Regions from separate parts of the Microbispora sp. H10830 genome, predicted to be linked through region 2. Evidence: riboswitches for the same ligand, from Rfam matches in the RefSeq annotation. Region 2 holds a riboswitch; the other holds the start of a gene.

Evidence for each region. A riboswitch is a leader RNA that binds a small molecule or an ion and turns the genes downstream of it on or off. The one in region 2 is predicted to bind thiamine pyrophosphate.
Region 1: another riboswitch for thiamine pyrophosphate. It lies ahead of HHX35_RS05245 (cytosine permease); the one in region 2 lies ahead of thiO (glycine oxidase ThiO).

What each region holds. Positions count from the first base shown of each region.
Region 1 is NZ_JABBWX010000002.1:94,932-99,440, reverse strand. Features, by position in the region: gene HHX35_RS05250 (BTAD domain-containing putative transcriptional regulator) at 1-636, opposite strand, end outside; gene HHX35_RS05245 (cytosine permease) at 858-2,198, opposite strand; TPP riboswitch at 2,189-2,305, opposite strand; gene HHX35_RS05240 (rhodanese-like domain-containing protein) at 2,361-2,684, opposite strand; gene HHX35_RS05235 (alpha/beta fold hydrolase) at 2,879-3,757, shown strand; gene HHX35_RS05230 (Fpg/Nei family DNA glycosylase) at 3,794-4,509, opposite strand, start outside.
Region 2 is NZ_JABBWX010000001.1:371,377-375,885, forward strand. Features, by position in the region: gene HHX35_RS01705 (FAD-dependent oxidoreductase) at 1-961, opposite strand, end outside; gene HHX35_RS01710 (dihydrofolate reductase family protein) at 1,073-1,615, opposite strand; TPP riboswitch at 1,728-1,838, shown strand; gene thiO (glycine oxidase ThiO) at 1,827-2,975, shown strand; gene thiS (sulfur carrier protein ThiS) at 2,972-3,172, shown strand; gene HHX35_RS01725 (thiazole synthase) at 3,175-3,939, shown strand; gene pknB (Stk1 family PASTA domain-containing Ser/Thr kinase) at 4,151-4,509, shown strand, end outside.

The DNA.
Region 1 (4,509 bases), on a different contig from region 2:
GAGCCCGAGCTGATCGGCGATGAGGCTCCTGGCACGCCGCAACGTGGCCAGCGCGTCCGCCTGGCGACCGGCCCTGTAGTACGCGAGGGCCAGCAGCCACCACAGCCGTTCGCGCAGCGGATGCTCCCCGGCCTCGGCCTCCAGGTCCTGGATCACCGCCTCGGGCCGACCCAGGTCGAGCTCCGCCTGGGCGCGGCGCTCGACGGCGACCAGGCGTAGCTCGCAGAGACGGTTCACCTCGGTGACGGCCCACAGCTCGCCCGCGAAGTCGGCGTACGGCAGGCCGTGCCAGAGCCCCAGCGCCTCGTCGAGCAGCGCGAGTGCCCGGGCGGGCGGCCGGCGTTCCGCGTCGGCGACGAGCCCGCCGAACCGCAGTGCGTCGACGTCCGGGGTGGCGAGCAGATAACCGGGGCGTTTGGCGACGAGGAGCCGGGGAGGGGTCCGCGGCGCCCGCTGCGGTTCGATCACACGACGCAGGTTCGACACGTAGACGTGGATCGACTCGAGTGCGGTGGCCGGTGGCGTGCCGCGATAGAGGTCCTCGATCAACGTGTCCGTGGAGACGACCGCGCCCCCGGCGAGCACCAGCCGGGCCAGGACGGCCCGCTGCCGCGGGCCTCCGACACCGACCGGCACCTCGCCGTCCCGGACTTCGAAAGGACCCAGAACCCGGAATTCCACTGCCCCCACGGCCTCTCTGCCGGTGAAGGCCGGCGCGGGCCTTCCCTGGGCGGCAGTCTTGAGGCGTCGTCTTGCAACTCACTTGCCTGTGGGTGAGAAGCCGATGCGGGTGAGAAGCCGACGCGGGTGAGAAGCCGACGCGGGTGAGAAGCCGACGCGGGGGGAAGCCGAGCGCCCTAACGGCGCGACCGCAGGCGGCGGCCCGGGAGGGACAGCGCCACGGTCACCAGCCCGGCGACGAGGAACGCGGCGAGCGCCGCGTTCATCCACGGCTGGTGGACGAACCCGAGGGCGAGGCGGACCTCGGTCCAGATCCCGTCCCACCAGCCGACCGTCGGCGTGGAGGTCACGATCCAGTACGCCGCGAACCCGAGGATCCACGGCACGATCATGAGCCAGCGGGAGGGGGCGTCCTCGGCCGTGTTCCACCGGGCGGCCCCGCCGAGCACGAAGTAGTCCACCACGAGCACGGCGAACATCGGCACGAACACGGCCCCGATCACGCTCAGGAACGCGCCGTAGGAGTTCACGTCGGCGAACAGCGCGATCAGCGTGGTGAGCACGCCGATCACGACCGAGATGACCCGGCGGTCCCAGCGCGGCGCGAGGTTCTGGATCGACACCGTCGTCGAGTAGACGTTCGCGAACGACTGGTCGGCCTCGCGCAGCACCAGGATGCCGAAGAACACGACCCCGAGAGGGGCGGCCACGAACGGGTCCCACACCTTGTCCCCGTCGTTGCCGACCAGGGCGAGCGCGGCGATGCCGAGGGCCAGGCAGGCCACCTGGGCGATCGTGTATCCCGCGACGACACCGGTGAACGCCGCGCCGCTCGACCGCGAGTGCCTGGCGTAGTCCGCGGCCATCGGCACCCACGACACCGACAGCGCGATGACGTAGTCGACGGCGGGGGCGAAGGCGTCCCAGGAGCCGCTCCCCACGGACGGCCCCTGCCGGAACAGGGCGACCGACAGCCAGATCATCGCGATCACCACGCCCGCCGTGACGTACCGCCGCAGCAGCCGCAGCGCGCCGAGCGGCCGGATCGTCAGCGCGATCGTCAGCGCGCCCGCCACGACCGCCCACACCGCGTACGGCACCGCCGGGCCGAACAGCGCCTGCGCGCCGTTGGCGATGACCCACAGCTCGAAGGCGCCCCAGCCGAGCATCTGCACGATGTTCAGCACGGTCGGGATGTACGAGAGGCGGGCCCCGAACAGGCCGCGCAGCAGCACCATCGCGGGCCGCCCGGTGCGTACGCCGGGGATCGCGGCAAGGCCGACCATCGCCGTCCCGAGCAGGCTGCCGACGACGGCGGCGAGCACCGCCGCGGTGAAGGTCAGCGGCTTGCCGCCCAGCGGGTCGAGCAGGAACAGCGCCCCCGAGAAGCCGAGGAGGCTGACGCCGAGGTTGGCCCAGAAGGCGCCCTGGTCGAGCACGCCCAGGGTCCTCGGAGCCTCCTCGTCAAGAGTGAGCGGAACCTCCGCGTACGCGTCGTCGACGACGGCAGAAGTCATCACACGCTCCCTACGCCGGCATTATCCGGACAGGTTCATGCGGTCGGCGGCACGATGTGGATCCGCCCTCTCAGCCCGGTCACGCCCGAGCTCCCGCGGGTATTGATGATGTCTTGGGGATTATGACACTTCTTTGACCGTTTTCCTACGCCGCCCCCGTCCCTACGCCACGTAAGGCGCCTCCCCGGTCTCGCTCACCATCGGACGCCCGACGGCGGCCCAGGACCGCATGCCGCCGTCCACGTTCACGGCGTCCCTGCCGATGTGGTTGAGCCACATCGCGGCGTGCGCCGACCGGCCGCCGACCCGGCAGACCACGTACACCGGCCGGTCGTGCGGCACCTCGTCGACCCGCACCTGCAGTTCGCCGAGCGGGATGTGGACGGCGCCGGGAGCGTGGCCGGCCACCCACTCCTCGTGCTCGCGGACGTCCAGCAGGTACGCGTCTTCGGGCAGTGCCTCGGGGGCGATTTCCGGCAATGTCATGCGCCCATTCTGACGGCACACCGCCGATGCCCGGGCCCATGCGGCGAGCTGTGACCCACGGTGATCCGCGGGCCGCATCGACACGGTCGCGCGTTACCCAAACTTCCCTATCCCTCCCTTATTCACGTATGTTAGAGAGCGATAAATGACAATCGAGGCCGCCATGTGCGGTCCTCTCCGGCGGGAGGCCGACGGTGAACGATGTGGTGCGGCGCGCGGCCGGCGGCGCGGGCGTCATGACGATCTACAAGTCCGAGGCCGGTCGGCGCGAGCTCCTCGACCACTACCGGCGGGTGCTGGACGCCTGGCCGATCCCGGCCGAGCACGTACGGGTGCCGACTCGCGAGGGCGAGACCTTCGTTCACGCCTGCGGCCCCTCGGACGCGCCGCCTCTCGTGCTGCTGCACGGCTCGGGCGCGAACGCCTCGATGTGGCGGGGAGACGTCCCCACCTGGTCCCGGCACTTCCGCACGTACGCCGTCGACCTGGTCGGCGAGCCGGGCCTGAGCGCGCCCTCACGCCCCGCCCTGGACTCCGACGCCGTGTCACTCTGGCTCGACGACGTGCTGCGGGGGCTCGGGATCGCCGACGCCGCGTTCGTCGGCACCTCCCTCGGCGGCTGGACGGCCCTGGACTACGCCATCCGCCGTCCGGAACGAGTGACTCGACTGGCCCTGATATGCCCTGGCGGCGTGGGGCGGCAGAAGGTCGGCTGGATCTTCAAGGCCCTGCTGACCGGCCCGTTCCGACGTGGTGGACTACGCGAGTCGGCGATGGCCGTCGCGGGCCTCGACGGGGAGAGGGACCGGCAGGCCCTCGACGCCGTCGTCCTGACGTTCACGCACTTCAACCCGCGCAGGGAGAAGCTCCCGGTGTTCCCCGACGACGCGTTGCGGGGCCTCACCATGCCCGTACTCGTCATCGCCGGCGACCGCGACGCCATGATCGACTCTCGCCAGACCGTGCGGCGCGTCCGTGAGTGCGTTGCGCACGCGACCGTGAACCTGCTCCCCGGGACCGGTCACGCCATCTTCGGCCAGGCCGAGCCGATCGCCGAGTTCCTCCGGGCCTGACGTGAACCCACCGAAGGTGGGGTCGCTCTCGCAGACCTACTTGAGCAGGCGCGACAGGCGGCGGTCGGCCAGCGGCTTGCCGCCGGTCTGGCAGGTCGGGCAGTACTGCAGCGACGAGTCGGCGAACGACACCTCCCTGATCGTGTCGCCGCACACCTCGCACGCCTCGCCCGTACGGCCGTGCACGCGCAGGCCCGACTTCTTCTCCGACTTGAGGTCCTTGGCGGCCAGCCCCCTGGCCCGCCCGACCGCGTCCCGCAGCGTGCTCACGATCGCGTCGTGCAGGTCGGCGACCTGGCCGTCCGTCAGCGTTCCGGCGATCTTGAAGGGGGACATCTTCGCGACGTGCAGCACCTCGTCGGAATAGGCGTTGCCGATGCCCGCGATCACCTTCTGATCCCGCAGCAGGCCCTTGATCTGCGCGCGGCTCCCGCCCACGATCGTCTTGAGCAGGTCCGGCGTGAAGCCCTCGGCCAGCGGGTCGGGCCCGAGCCCGGCGACGCCGGGAACGTCCTCCGGATCGCGCACCACGTAGACGGCCAGGCGCTTCTGCGTGCCCGCCTCAGTCAGCTCGAACCCGGGGGCGCGGCCGTCCTCGCCCGGCGACAGCCGCACCCGCACCGCGAGCGGGCCTTTGCCCGGCCGCACCGGTTTCGCGCCGGTGAGGTCGTCGCGCCAGCGCAGCCAGCCGCCGCGGGCCAGGTGGGTGACGAAGTGCAGGCCGTCGCAGTCGACGTCGAGGAACTTGCCGT
Region 2 (4,509 bases):
CCCTGTGACCGGCGAACTGCACCATGTGACCGAACTGCTCGGACCAGAAGTACGGCACCGGGTCGTAGACCGCCTCCTCGCCCAGCAGGGTGGCGGCGGCCGTGTCGGGGGCCTGGAGCGCGGTGTCCCAGTGCTCGACCCGCAGCCGGGTGCGGAACCTGCGCGACCACCAGTTCGCGCAGTCGCCCACCGCGACCACGTTGGGCAGCGACGTGCGCAGATGCTCGTCGACCACCACCCCGTCGTCGAGCCGGACCGCCGACCCCTTCAGCCAGTCGACGGCCGGGCGCACCCCGACGCCGGTGACGACCACGTCGGCCGGCACCCGGGCGCCGGACATGAGCGTGAGACCGTCGGAGTCCACGGTGCCGACCATCGCGCCGAGGCGCAGCTCGACGCCCGCCCGCGCGTACCAGTCGGTGGTGTGGCTGCCCACGGCGGGCCCGAGCGCCACGGCGAGCGGGCTCTCCCCCGCCTCCACCACGGTCACCGCGCACCCCGCCCTGGCCGCCGCGGTGGCGACCTCGGCGCCGATCCAGCCGGCCCCGACGACGGCCACGCGGGCGCCTGGGACCAGCCGCTCGCGCAGCGCGAGCGCGTCCTCGATCGTGCGCAGCACGTGCTGGCGGCCCTCTCCGCGCAGGCGGATCGGCGTGGCGCCGGTGGCGATGACCAGGCCGTCGTACTCCAGCTCGCCCTCGGTCGTCTCCAGCACGCCGTCGCGCAGGCCCTTGGCCGCCGTGCCGAGGCACAGCCGCACGTCGAGGGCGTCGAGATCGGAGTCGACCACGGTGGAGTCGGTCTCTCCGAGCAGCACCGCCTTCGACAGCGGCGGCCGGTCATAGGGGCGATGGTGTTCCTCGCCGATGAGCGTGATGCGGCCGGTGAATCCACCGGCCCTCAACGCCTCGATGCTTCGCACGCCGGCCAGGCCGGCACCCACCACCACGACGTGATCCACAGCTTGACCATAGATTGTCAACGGGGGCCCTGGCCAACGGGCCCCCCATAACGAGTTGGGCAATTGACGCGCACTTCCGCGGGGGCCCACGTTGTGAAGGACGCCGGGCCCTCACCGCACCACGCGCATCCAGATGTTCGTGGCGTGCGGCACGTGCGTGAGGCTGATCCGTTCGAGCCTGACCCGATCGCCGCCGGGGTGGGAGAACAGCCGGACGCCGTCGCCGAGCATGACCGGCGCCACGCACACGAGGATCTCGTCGAGCAGGCCCGCGTCGAGGCACTGCGCGGCGACGTCCGCGCCGAGCACGTTGACGTACTTGTCCCCCGCGGCCGACTTGGCCGCCGCGACGGCGGCGCCGAACTCCGTCACGAAGGTCACGCCGGGCACCGGCGCGGCCGGGACGTCGTGGGTGAGCACGAACTGCGGCCCGCTCCACCCGCCACCGAACGGCTCGCCCTCCTGGGGGGTGTCCCGGTAGGGGTCGTCACCGCGGAAGGTGCGGTTGCCGACGAGCAGCGCGCCGATGTCGCCGACGAGCGCGTCCACGGTCGGGTTGGGCCCGAGATGTTCGGTCAGCCAGGACATGTCGCCGCCCGGCCCGGCGATGAAGCCGTCCAGCGACATGGTGGCCGAGTACAGCATCGTGGCCATGAGGGGCACCTCCGTCGGGTCGATCCACGTCGCGCCATCATGCGCCCGCGGGCGGCCCCGGACCCGCCGATCCGGCGATCGGCCGTTATGGGCGGCGTACTACCCTTGTGGGCGTAAGACGCGCGGGAGCCCGGCGGACCGGGCTGAGAGGAGAGCGTGAGGCTCTCGACCGCCCCGACCTGATCCGGGTAATGCCGGCGAAGGGAGCGCTGTGTCCCGCACACCGCCATCCGGCGCCCAGTCCGGCGCGCAGTCCGGCTACGACGTCCTGATCGTGGGCGGCGGGGTGGAGGGCCTGGCCGCGGCCTGGCGCACCGCGCGGCGGGGCCTGTCGGTGGCGGTGGTCGACCCCACGCCAGGAGGCGGCGCCACTCACGCGTCGGCGGGGATGCTCGCGCCGGTCAGCGAGGTGACCTACACGGAGGAGCCGCTGCTGCGGCTCGGCCTCGCGTCGCTGGCGGCCTGGCCGGCGTTCCGGGCGGAGCTGGAGGACGAGACCGGCGACGACCTCGACTACCGGACCGAGGGCACGCTGGAGGTCGCCCGCGGCGCGGACGACATGGCCGTCCTCGACGACCTCGCGGCCTTCGAGCGGACGCTCGGCCTGCGGGTCGAGCGGCTCACCGGGCGCGAGTGCCGCTCCTTCGAGCCGATGCTCTCCCCCTCCGTACGCGGTGGGCTGCTGGCCCGCGACGACGCGTGGGTCAACCCCCGCAGGGTCGTGCGCGCCCTGCTCGCGGCGTTCGAGAAGGCGGGCGGCACGCTGGTGACCGAGCGCGTCGCGGGGATCGACGCCCAGGGGTCCGGCGCTCCGAGCGTACGGCTGGAGTCCGGCGGCGCCGTCGCGGCCGGTCAGGTCGTCGTGGCGGCCGGGTCGTGGTCGGCGTCCCTGCTGCCCGGCCTGCCGGTACGCCCGGTCAAGGGCGAGATCCTCCGGCTGCGCGGGCCCCGGGGCTTCCTCACCCGGTGCGTCAGGGGGCTGGTGCACGGCGCCCCCGCCTACCTGGTCCCCCGGGGCGACGGAGAGATCACCTTGGGCGCCACGACCCAGGAGATGGGGTTCGACGCGCGGGTCACCGCCGGAGGGGTGTACGAGCTGCTGCGCGACGCCCGCGAACTGGTGCCCGGCATCACGGAGCTCGAACTGGCCGAGACGACGACCGGCTTCCGCCCGGGCACGCCCGACAACCTGCCGCTCATCGGCCCGGCCGGGCCGCCCGGCGTGCTCGCGGCGACCGGGCACGGACGCAACGGGGTGCTGCTGTCCCCGATCACCGCCGACGCCGTCGCCGCGTTCCTCACCGGCGACGAGGTGCCTCCGGTCGCCCGGTTCTGCGATCCAGGGAGATTCAGCCAATGAAAGTCACGATCAACGGAGGCGCGGCCGAACTGCCGGACGGCGCCACGATCGGCGACGCCGTACGGACCCTCACGCCCCTCACGTCCGGGGTCGCGGTGGCGCTGAACGGCGAAGTCGTGAGCCGGAGCGCCTGGGACTCCACCCAGGTCGCCGACGGCGACGGCGTCGAGGTGCTCACGGCTGTGCAGGGAGGGTGAGCATGACCGACGACGTCCTCGTGCTGGGCGGGGAGAAGTTCACCTCGCGGCTCATCATGGGCACAGGCGGCGCGCCGTCGCTGGAGGTGCTCGACCAGGCGCTGGAGGCGTCCGGCACCGAGCTGACGACCGTCGCGATGCGCAGGCTCGACCCGGAGTCCCGCGGTTCGGTGCTCGACCTGCTGCGCGCCCGCGGCATCAAGGTGCTGCCGAACACGGCGGGGTGCTTCACCGCCGGGGAGGCGGTGCTGACCGCACGCCTGGCCCGCGAGGCGCTGGAGACCGACTGGGTCAAGCTTGAGGTCATCGCGGACGAGCGGACCCTGCTGCCCGACCCGATCGAGACCTTCGACGCCGCCGAGCGGCTGGTCGCCGACGGTTTCGTGGTGCTGCCGTACATCGGGGACGACCCGGCGCTGGCCCGCAGGCTCCAGGACGCCGGGTGCGCCGCCGTGATGCCGCTCGGCGCCCCGATCGGCTCCGGGCTGGGCATCCGCAACCCGCACAGCATCGAGCTGATCGTCGAGGCCGCCACGGTGCCGGTGATCCTCGACGCCGGCATCGGCACGGCCAGCGACGCCGCGCAGGCGATGGAGCTGGGCTGCGACGCGGTGCTGCTGGCCAGCGCCGTGACCCGGGCCCACCGGCCCGGCCTGATGGCCGCGGCCATGCGGCAGGCGGTCACGGCTGGGCGGCTGGCCCGCCTCGCCGGGCGCATCCCACGCCGCCGCTACGCCGAGGCGTCCTCCCCCGCCCGCCCCTCCTGAATCCGCCATCGCCGCGACCAGCCGTCCTCCCCTCGCCCGCCCGTCCCGAGAAGTCCGCGCGGGCGGGCGGGAAGGCGGGCGATCTCACGTCTGGTAAGCCCGGCTTTCGGAATCGGCACGGCTTTTCGGACCGCACGGGAGGCGGCCGAATAGGTCTCGGTTTGGGATTCGGGAACACGCCGGGCGGCAAATCACCCGTAAACTCTGGCGAGTGGACACGACGCTAACCGACCCGCTCGTGGGGCAGTTGCTCGACGGGCGCTACCGCGTCGAGTCCCGGATCGCCCGGGGTGGCATGGCCTCCGTCTACCTGGCTCTGGACGTCCGGCTCGACCGCACGGTCGCCGTCAAGGTGATGCACCGCTCGCTGGCCGAGGACCCGCAGTTCGTGCGGCGGTTCATCGGCGAGGCCAAGTCGGTGGCCAGCCTCTCGCACCCCAACATCGTGCAGGTCTTCGACCAGGGCACCGACGGGGCGCACGTCTACCTGTCGATGGAGTACGTCCCGGGGCGGACGCTGCGCGACGTCCTGCGCCGGCGCGGCCGCCTCCCGGCCCGCGAGGCCCTGGA